Regions from separate parts of the Parapusillimonas sp. JC17 genome, predicted to be linked through region 3. Evidence: predicted binding sites of a transcription regulator. Region 3 holds the regulator's gene; each other region holds the start of a gene.
The links. The regulator FNR, encoded in region 3, switches genes on or off when oxygen is low (the NO sensors DNR and NnrR bind a similar motif). The targets are predictions, from matches to a motif close to TTGATNNNNATCAA.

Region 1: ACSBPU_RS10155 (universal stress protein) is a predicted target of FNR. The motif match lies at 1,217-1,230, and genes of this name have one in related genera.
Region 2: ACSBPU_RS11110 (universal stress protein) is a predicted target of FNR. The motif match lies at 2,285-2,298, and genes of this name have one in related genera.

Annotation. Positions count from the first base shown of each region.
Region 1 is NZ_CP197474.1:2,097,765-2,101,040, reverse strand. It holds gene tadA (tRNA adenosine(34) deaminase TadA) at 1-237, opposite strand, end outside; gene ACSBPU_RS10160 (haloacid dehalogenase-like hydrolase) at 257-1,105, opposite strand; gene ACSBPU_RS10155 (universal stress protein) at 1,345-2,175, shown strand; gene ACSBPU_RS10150 (NAD(P)H-hydrate dehydratase) at 2,164-3,276, opposite strand, start outside.
Region 2 is NZ_CP197474.1:2,304,346-2,307,621, reverse strand. It holds gene zwf (glucose-6-phosphate dehydrogenase) at 1-548, shown strand, start outside; gene ACSBPU_RS11115 (PQQ-dependent sugar dehydrogenase) at 563-1,744, shown strand; gene ACSBPU_RS11110 (universal stress protein) at 1,761-2,186, opposite strand; gene ACSBPU_RS11105 (glycoside hydrolase family 15 protein) at 2,366-3,276, shown strand, end outside.
Region 3 is NZ_CP197474.1:2,594,899-2,598,174, forward strand. It holds gene ACSBPU_RS12400 (LysR family transcriptional regulator) at 100-1,008, shown strand; gene fnr (fumarate/nitrate reduction transcriptional regulator Fnr) at 1,142-1,870, shown strand; gene ACSBPU_RS12410 (hypothetical protein) at 1,902-2,156, opposite strand; gene ACSBPU_RS12415 (FixH family protein) at 2,190-2,438, opposite strand; gene ccoG (cytochrome c oxidase accessory protein CcoG) at 2,460-3,276, opposite strand, start outside.

The DNA.
Region 1 (3,276 bases), 500 kb from region 3:
CATCGCACAAGGCTCGAGCGTCACGTACAGCCGCGCGCCCGGCAGGCGATAGTTGCGCAGGACTGCAGCCGCCTGCCTCAAAGCCACGATTTCCGCGTGGCAGGTAGGGTCGTGATCGGTGATCGTACGATTGAACCCCGCGCCCAGGATGGCGCCGTCCGCCCCGACGATCACCGCGCCCACCGGCACTTCGCCCGCCTCGCGCGCCAGAACCGCCTGTTCCAGCGCCAGGCGCATGGCTGCGATATCGGCGCCCTCAGCCACGGTAGGTCCGATTCTTGAGCGCGATGCGGCCGGCCAGGCTTTCCACGGCCTCTTCCAGCCATTGATACAGCTCCGCCTCGTCGTCGTAGCGCGCCTGGTTCAGGTTGGAAACACGGCCTTCCTGGATGAACCCCCATGCCCGGCTGCGCTTGTGGCGGTGACGGGGATCCCAGACGCCGAATGCGACTCCACCGGACCGGCGGATCAGTGAAAAGCACGGGATGTCCGTATAGCCGTCGCCGACGAATATCATCTGCTCGAAAGGCACGCGCAGCCGCTCGGACGGGATCTTGCGGTTGACCTCGAATGGCTTGTTGCGCGATGACGCGCCGACAATCCCTTTCTGGATGTGGAAAAGGTAGCGCGTCTTGTCGGTGAAGCTGACCACGCGCTTGGGGAACTCGATTCCGCCTTCGCCATCGTAGATGAATTCCGACGCCCAGATATCGGTGAACTCATGGGCAATGGACGTATTGCGCAAGACATCGCCTATGCCGCTGCTGATCAAGTAGAACTCCAGTCTAATCTGGGGATGATCCCGCTCGACCTGCACGCGCAGCCGCTGGAACAGCGATTCGACACCGCTATGCAGGGGCAGGCGCCGGCCCCAATCCTCCAGGCGATCGAGCGTGATGGCGCCATGCTTCCCGGACCGTGACAGCTCTATCATTTGATACAGAAACGCCGGAACGGGGTCCCAATCCTGCTCGAACAGCAGGGGGTCGACCTTGCGCGACCAGAAATCCTCGACGTCGACGCCGATCTCATTCAGGAAGCCGGACGTGCTGTCGGGAGCCAGGGTATCGTCGAAATCGAAAACCAGTGCAATAACGTCTGACATTGAGCGACTCTCCGGAGCCCGCGAACGCGAGGAAAAACTCGCCTGACGCCGCAGCTCGGGCCGTATATTCAAAAACGAAAGTGTAGCGTGTCTGAATTGGCGTCGAGAAGATTGATATAAGTCATGATCTGCATGGCTCCTCTCCTGTGCCAAATCTTGGCCGACGGGTATGATGTCTGCAGCAACACGGCTCATTGCAAAGCAGAACCTCATCCACAATTCAAACCAGGAGATCTCTCATGCTTGGACGTATCGCCATCCATCTCGGCAAAGACGCGGGCCTTGCCAGGCGCCTGGACACCGCCATCAAGCTCGCCGGGCAAAACAACGCCGAACTCGTGGGCGTCTATCCCGCCGGGCCGTCAGCCCTCAGCTACGACGATCCGGTCATCCCGTCATCCCTGACGAAAATGCTGCGCGACCGGGAAGCCGACGTAGAGGCCGAAGTGAAGGCCCTCTTCACCGAGAAAACGGAACAGGCGGGCGTGAAGGCCCAGTGGCGCGCGCCGCGCGGGCCGGCCGAGGACTCCCTGGCGCTGCATGCGCGCTATTGCGATCTGCTCGTCATGAGCAAGGTCGGCAAAGAGGCGGTGAACGAATTCAACGCTTCGCTGCCCGAAGCGGTCATCATGGCGGCCGGCCGCCCCGTGCTGATGATTCCCGCGGTGGGCGCCATTCCGAGCATCGGCAAACGCATCCTTTTCTGCTGGGATCACAGGCGCGAAGCGGCGCGCGCCTTTGCGGACGCCGCCCCGTTCTTGGAATCGTGCTCGGAACTCGTCGTGCTCTGCGTCGACCACGAACCGGGCGACCTGCGCTACAACGATGTGCAAGCCGACGACTTCGCGGCATTCTGCGCGGCGCGCGGCTATCCCAAGCCGCTAGAGACCATCAAGAAAAGCGAAGGCATAGGGGTGGGCAACGTCATCCTCAATACCGCTACCGATCACGGCAGCGACCTCATCGTCATGGGTGCGTACGGCCACAGCCGCATGCGCCGCTGGATCATGGGCGGCGCGTCAGAGGTCCTGCTCGGCTCCATGACGGTGCCGGTGCTGCTATCGCATTGAGCTTTTCAACCGGCGCAGTACGCGGGGCAGGCATTCGGGGAGGTCCTCGGAGACCAGCCCCGGCCCGAAGCGCCGGGCCGATTCGCCATGGAGCCAGACCGCCGCCGCAGCCGCGAGAAACGGCTCCATGCCTTGCGCCATCAAGCCGGCGATGAATCCCGACAGTACATCGCCGGTCCCGCCCGTGGCCAATTCGGGCGGCGCGTTGTCGTTGATGATCGCCTGGCCGTCCGGCGCCGCGATCACCGTGTCCGTACCCTTAAGCACGACGACCGCCCCGCTTTGTGCCGCGGCGCGCCGGGCGCGTTCCAGCTTGTTGCCGCGCGTGGCGAAAATTCGATTGAACTCGCCCTCGTGCGGCGTAAGTACGCAGGGACCCGCAATGGCCTTATATAAGGCCTCGGGGTCGGATCCGAAGACACTGATGGCGTCGGCGTCGAGCACGACGGCGCGTTTGCTCGCCAGGGCCTGCAAAGCGTGCTTGCGGGTGATGTCCAGCACACCGGCGCCCGGCCCGACCACGATGGCGTTCTTGCGCGGATCCGACAAAATGTCTTCGATCGTGCCCGATTCGCGTATTGCCTGCACCATGATGCTCAGGGACGCGCTGGCATAAATCGGCCACACCGCTGCAGGCGCCGCGATCGTCACCAGCCCGGCGCCGACACGGGATGCCGCCCGCGCCGCCAGGCGTGCCGCGCCGGTCATGAGCTGCCCTCCGACCACCAGCACGTGGCCACGCTGGTATTTGTGACCGTCCATCGCGGGCCATGGGTAACGGCGGGCCCACAACGCCGGCCGATTATGGAAGGTGTCTGGCCGGACCGTGGCAAGCACGTCGTCCGGGATGCCGATATCAGCCACGACGAGTTCGCCGCACAATGCTCTTCCCGGCATCAGGAAATGGCCCGGCTTGGAGCGAAAGAAAGTGACGGTGAGGTCGGCGCGCGGCGCCATGCCCAGGACCTCGCCGCTGGCGCCGTCCAGGCCGCTGGGCACATCGACCGCGCACAGCGGCAAGCCGCGTGCGACGACCGTGTTCAGCAGATCGGCGGCCACGCCGGCCAATGGACGGCTGATACCGGCGCCGAACAAGGCGTC
Region 2 (3,276 bases), 290 kb from region 3:
CGCACGTGGCGCCCGACTCCGACGTGGAGACCTTCTGCGCGCTGCGCCTCTATGTCGATTCATGGCGGTGGGCCGGTGTGCCGTGGTTCTTGCGTTCGGGAAAATGCCTGGCCCAGGATTTCGCCGAAGTCGTGGTCCAGTTGAAAGCCCCGCCGCAACCTTTGTTCGCGGATGCGCATTCCGATGCCGAACGGTCCAATTACATACGGATGCGCCTGTCTCCGCGCTCCGCGCTGGCGTTGGCGGCGCGCGTCAAGCGTCCCGGCAAGGAGTTCGTCGGCGAGCAATTCGAATTGTCCCTGCTTGATGCCGATCCCGGCGAAGAGTCTCCCTATGCGCGCTTGTTGGCCGATGCGATTGCGGGCGATCGGTCGCTGTTCGCCGGCGAAGACGCAATCGAGGCGGCCTGGGCCGTGTTGGATAAAGTGCTGTACCATCACTCTGAAGCCCTGCCTTATGAACCGGGAAGCTGGGGGCCGCGCAAGGCGGATGAACTCATCGCTTCCTATGGCGGCTGGCACAATCCCGCTGCTGCGGCACACGAATGACGGGAGTATTCGCCATGATTCCGAACATCCCTTTGACCATACAGGCGTCAGCACGAAAGGTTGCCGTCGGCTTCGGGCTGGGGTGCCTGGCCACCGCTGCCGCTTGCGCAGCCCAAGTACAAGCTGCCCCGGCCTCGCCGCCATCGGCGCGGGCCGAGGTCAAGGAAATCGCCAAGAATCTGCATAACCCGTGGGCCATGGCTTTTCTTCCCGGCGATCAAGGAATCCTGATTACCGAAAAGTCCGGCGCATTGCGTTTGCTCGACCGGGGCGGCAAGCTGTCGGAGCCCATCCAGGGCGTGCCCAAAGTCTTCGCGCGTTCGCAAGGCGGCTTGCTGGACGTGGCGCTCCCGCCCGATTTCAACGACACTCGGCGAGTCTATCTGACCTATGCGGAAGAAGGCGACGACGGCCGGGCTGGCACTGCCGCGGGTTACGGCGTTCTTTCCCAAGACTTACGCCAGTTGCGCGATTTCAAAGTCATTTTCCGCCAGATGCCCAAGCTCTCGTCGGGCCATCACTTTGGCTCCAGGCTGGTGTTCGACCGCCAGGGGCACTTGTTCATCGCCTTGGGCGAAAACAACCAGCGGCCGACCTCTCAGGACCTGGACAAGCACCAAGGCAAGATCGTCCGCTTGTTTCCCGATGGGCGCGTACCGCAGGACAATCCTTTTGTGGGACGCGACGGGGCGCGGCCGGAAATCTGGTCATATGGGCATCGCAACCAGCAAGGTGCGGCGTTCAATCCGTGGACCGGGCAGCTTTGGACCCACGAGCATGGCCCGCGCGGCGGCGACGAGGTCAATATACCCCAGGCAGGCAAGAACTATGGCTGGCCGACAGCAACATATGGGGTCAACTATTCGGGGTTCGCCATTCCGGAGGCGAAGGGGCAGGAAGTCGCGGGCATGGAGGCGCCCATTTATTACTGGAAGGCGTCGCCCGCGATTTCAGGCATGGCCTTCTATGATGCCGACCGGTTTCCCGCCTGGAAGCATTCACTGTTCATTGGCGCGCTGAAGGACCAGGAACTGATACGCCTGACGCTGGACGGCGACAAGGTGACCGGCGAGCAACGCCTGCTGAAGGATCTGAACGAGCGGATACGCGATGTGAGGGTCGGGCCCGACGGCTATGTTTACGTACTGACCGACGACTCGAAAGGCAGCTTGCTGAGGATAGGCCTGCCGGAATAGCAGGCCGGGCGGGTGCCTACTTGATCAGTGTGACGGGGATGTCGACCAGGCTGAGCACCTTGGTCGCGATCGAGCCCAGCACCATGCCTGTTACGCTGCCCAGGCCGCGCGTGCCCATGATGATCAGGTCGCAACCGTGATCCTTGGCGTATTTGGCGATGGTTATGGCAACAGGGCCCACCTGGACCGAGTCCTGATAGCTGACGCCGGCTTCGTCGAGCACGGTTTTTGCTGGGAGAAGGGCGTTTCGGCCTTCATCCTGGTAGTAGTCATTGATGGCTTCGGCCGAGAAAAACCGTGTGACGTTGCCGGAAACAATGGGCGGATGGACCGTGATGACGTGCAGTTTGCAGTCTTTGAGATCCGCCATTGCCTGGATGGCGGCCTTGACTGCGCGTACGGAGGAATCGGAGCCGTCTACGGGAACTAGGATGTTTCTCATTAAAGCCTCTTAATGGGTTGCGATTGATCTGTGGCTGCCCCCTCGTTTGGCGCGAGCCGGACGGCAGCCTTATATTAGAAGCTACAGTATACGGTGTACTGATCAAAATCAAGAATTGTGTCACCATCGTATCAACGCTTCGAGCCCGTCCCTTTATCGCTGTGATTATCAGGAGGAATATGGCATCCCGAATCGAAGATTACGCTTTGTTAGGCAATTGCCGCACTGCGGCGTTAGTGTCCAAGGAGGGAGCCATCGATTGGCTGTGCTTCCCCCGTTTCGATGCCCCGGCCTGTTTTGCCGCGCTGCTGGGCACACCGGAAAACGGACGATGGCAGATCGCACCGACAGCGTCCGTGCGGCGCGTGACGCGCCAATATCTCGACGGGACCATGATCCTGGAGACCACTTTCACGACGGATGAGGGCGAGGCGAAGCTCATCGACTTCATGCCCTCGACGTTTCGGCATTCCAGCGTCGTGCGTATCGTGGTGGGCGTCAAGGGGCGCGTCACTTTCAATATGGACCTGGTCATGCGCTTCGATTATGGCCGCACCGTACCGTGGGTCGAGCGCCACGACCCGCTCACCCTGACCGCGGTGGCGGGGCCGGACATGCTGGTGCTGCGCACGCCCACTCCCATCAAGGCGCGAGCCATGCACTCCACCGCGCGCTTCAGCGTCGACGCGGGGGAGCGCAAGTCGTTCACACTGATGCACCAGCCATCGCACGAACCCGTCGGCGAAGGCTTCGATGCCGAGGCGTCGCTGGCCAAGACCCGTTATTTCTGGCACGAGTTTTCCAGCCGGTGTCCGGACGTCGGACCCATGTCCGCGCTGGTCAAGCGCTCCTTGATCACTTTGAAGGCCTTGACCTATCTGCCCACGGGCGGCATCGTGGCGGCCGCCACGACCTCGCTGCCGGAACAGATCGGAGGGCAGCGCAACTGGGATTACCGGTATTGCTGGCTGCGCGATGCCACCATGACCCTGCTGGCGTTCATGAACATGGGCTATTTCGAAGAGGCCAGCGCCTGGCGCGATTGGCTGACCCGCTCGGTAGCGGGCCGGCCCGATCAAATGCAGATCAT
Region 3 (3,276 bases):
GGGTCAGACCCGGCATGGGGTCTGACCCCTTGCATCCCTCTGCTACTATAGTCCGGTGGCGGCCGAAACCTTGCGCCGTCTTCGTCATTACCGTTCAGCATGGGTAAGTTCAAACAACTTGAAAGCTTCGTGGCCGTCGCCACGCTGGGTAGCCTGTCGGCTGCGGCGCGCGCCGAAGGCGTTGCGCCGGCCATGATCGGCCGACGCATCAACGCGCTTGAAGAGCGCCTGGGCATAAAGCTGCTGCTGCGCTCCACCCGCCGCCTGTCCCTGACCTCGGAAGGCGAAGCCTTTCTCGAAGAAGCGCAGCGCATACTGCGCGACTTGAACGAGACCGAAGCACGGGTCAGCCAGGGCAGCCTTGATCCCAGCGGCCACCTGCGGGTAACCGCCCCGGCCGGCTTCGGGCGCCGGCATGTGGCTCCCCTGCTGCCTGATTTCATCAAGAACCATCCCAACATGACGATCTCGCTCGACTTGAGCGACCGCCTGGTCGACCTGATCGAAGAACGTTACGATTGCGCCATCCGCATCGGCGAACTGGACGACTCGCAGATCGTGGGCCTGCGCCTGGCCGACAATAAACGCGTCATCGTGGCCGCTCCGGAATACCTGGCGAAACACGGCAAGCCGCAGCAGCCCAGCGATCTCACGCTGCACAACTGCCTGTCTTTCGGCAACCAGGGGAACCAGGCGCGCGGATGGCTGCTGCGCCAGGATGGCGAGCTGCGTGCAATACGGGTCAAAGGCAATATGGCCTGCAGCGACGGTTCCGTGTTGCATCAATGGACGCTCGACGCCGTCGGCCTGGCCTGGCGCTCGTTGTGGGAAGTCCGCGAGGACCTGGCGGCCGGCCGGCTGATCAGCGTACTGGATGAATATGCAGCGCCCGCCAATGGAATCTTCGCCATGCTGCCCGAACGACGCCACCTGCCCTTGCGGGTACGGGCTTTCGTCGATATGCTAAAGTCCACCTATTCGGAGTCCTCTTACTGGGACGTCAATTAGCGGAAGACACACAGCCAGTGTGTCATTTAATCACCCATACGCCATCGTGCCTTTTGACTCAGGTCAAAAGGCACGAAAATTCCCTTGAATTCCGCCTACAATAGGTTTTTTCATTCGTCCTCAGGACGATCGTATGCAAAAAAAGATCGCCGTTACGCCAGAGTCCACGCACTGTTCCACATGCATGCTCAACGAAATCTGCCTGCCCGTTGGAATGCCGCGAAGCGATGTCTCGAAGCTCGACGAACTAGTCAAAGAACGTATTCGCATCCCCAAGGGTAAAGCGCTCTTTCACCTCGGCGAAAAAACGGAAGCCATCTACGGCATACGATCGGGCTCGCTGAAAACCCAGCTTGAAGATGCATCCGGGCAAGTGCAGATCACCGGCTTCCTGCTGCCCGGCGAAATCATCGGCATGGATGGCCTGGTGGACGATCGCCACGTATCGCATGCAATCGCCCTCGAAGACAGCGAAGTGTGCGTGATCAGGCTCGACGAAATGGACCAATTGGCCCTGAAGGTGCCCTCTTTACAGTGGCAGTTCCGCAGGCTGATGAGCAAGGAAATCAACCGGGCGCACCAGCTCGTCATGACCTTGGGCGCCTTGCGCTCCGAACAGCGCCTGGCGGCTTTTCTGATCAACCTGTCGCAGCGGCTGGCGGCCTTGGGGTATTCGTCCACCGAATTCATTCTGCGAATGAGCCGGGAAGAAATCGGCAACTATCTGGGGCTGACCCTGGAAACCGTCAGCCGGCTGTTTTCGCGGTTTGCCCGCGAAGGCTTCATACGGGTACAGCAGCGCGAAGTCCATATCCTGGACATGCAAGGCCTGCGGCAGCTATCCGGAACCGACTGCGGCTAGGTCAAGCCGAGACAGGTTCGAGCCGACACCGTCATTCATTGATGGGGTCGCCAAACTCGTCCAGGACGCGGCCGCGCGGCGCCAAATGCAGGGTCAGCGCGCTGGAAACCGCCGCCATCAGCCAGAAAAGAAAAAAGCCGCCCGCGTAGACCTGCTGACGGCTGGCGTGTATATGCCCAAGAAAGGTGATGTCCAGCGGGTCTATCAGCGCGAAAACGGTCGCGCTGGTTGCTGCTGCAAGCAGGAAGGATGGCCACAGAATCAACATTGCCGTCACATGCCTCATAAAAGTCTCCGGTCTGATTTTTTTATTATCTTATCAGGGTTCCGGATTTGGCGGCGCGGTGGGCGCTTCGACGGGCGCCTGCTTGGTCACGACGAGGCCGCGCTTTACCCCGCCGTCTTCTATTGCCTGGTCGCTGAAATTCTGCACGGCCAGCACGATGGTGATGATGCAGCCCACGATGGCGGCGGCCGGACCTGCCATGATGATCCATGGCCAAGGTTCGCGCCACCAGGGCTTGCTGGGTCCTACCGCCCTGGCCGCGTCGGCTTCTGCTTGTGACATTTTTGTATCCCCGTCAGTCAATCATTTGGGCACGAAGAAGCTGGAACGTTCCACCACCGTCGTTTCATCGCCTTCGTCGTAGTGGCCCACCGCATGGAGCTCGATTTCGTGCAGGCCCGAAGAAACCTGGCCGGCCGGAGCGCGGACCACGAATGGAACCAGCCTGTTCGATGCGCCATCGACCTTCACCGTCGTGCCGCCCTCGTCGCCCGCCATCACGGACAGCTCCGGCAACCCGGTGGCACTGAAAGTGAGCGTAACGGGCGACTCGGATGTGTTGATCAGTTGCAGCCTGTATACGTTCTCTATCATGCCGCCGGCAACTTCCCGGCCCAGCGAGCCACGGTCCCGGATAACGTCCACACGCAGCGTCGTGCGGGTTGCCAGCGAAACGATGAAGGCGATGACGATCGCGCCCAAAATGATGGAATACGCCAGCACCCTGGGCCGCAACATGCGCTTGCGCACCTGGCTCTGTGTCATGCGGTCGGTGATGGCGCGTCCGGAAGTGTAGCGGATAAGGCCCGGTTCGTAGCCCATCTTGTCCATGACCTGATCACAGGCATCGACGCATGCGCCGCAGCCTATGCACATGTATTGCAGGCCCTCGCGAATATCGATGCCGGTGGGACAGACCTGCACGCAAAGGCTGCAGTCGACACAGTCGCCCATGCCCGCCTCTTTGTGGTCGATCTTGCGCGACCGGCCGCCGCGCGGCTCGCCCCGCACATGGTCATAGGTGACCACAAATGTGTCATCGTCCACCATGACGCTCTGGAAACGCGCATAGGGACACATGTACTTACAGACCGACTCGCGAAGAAAGCCGGCATTGCCC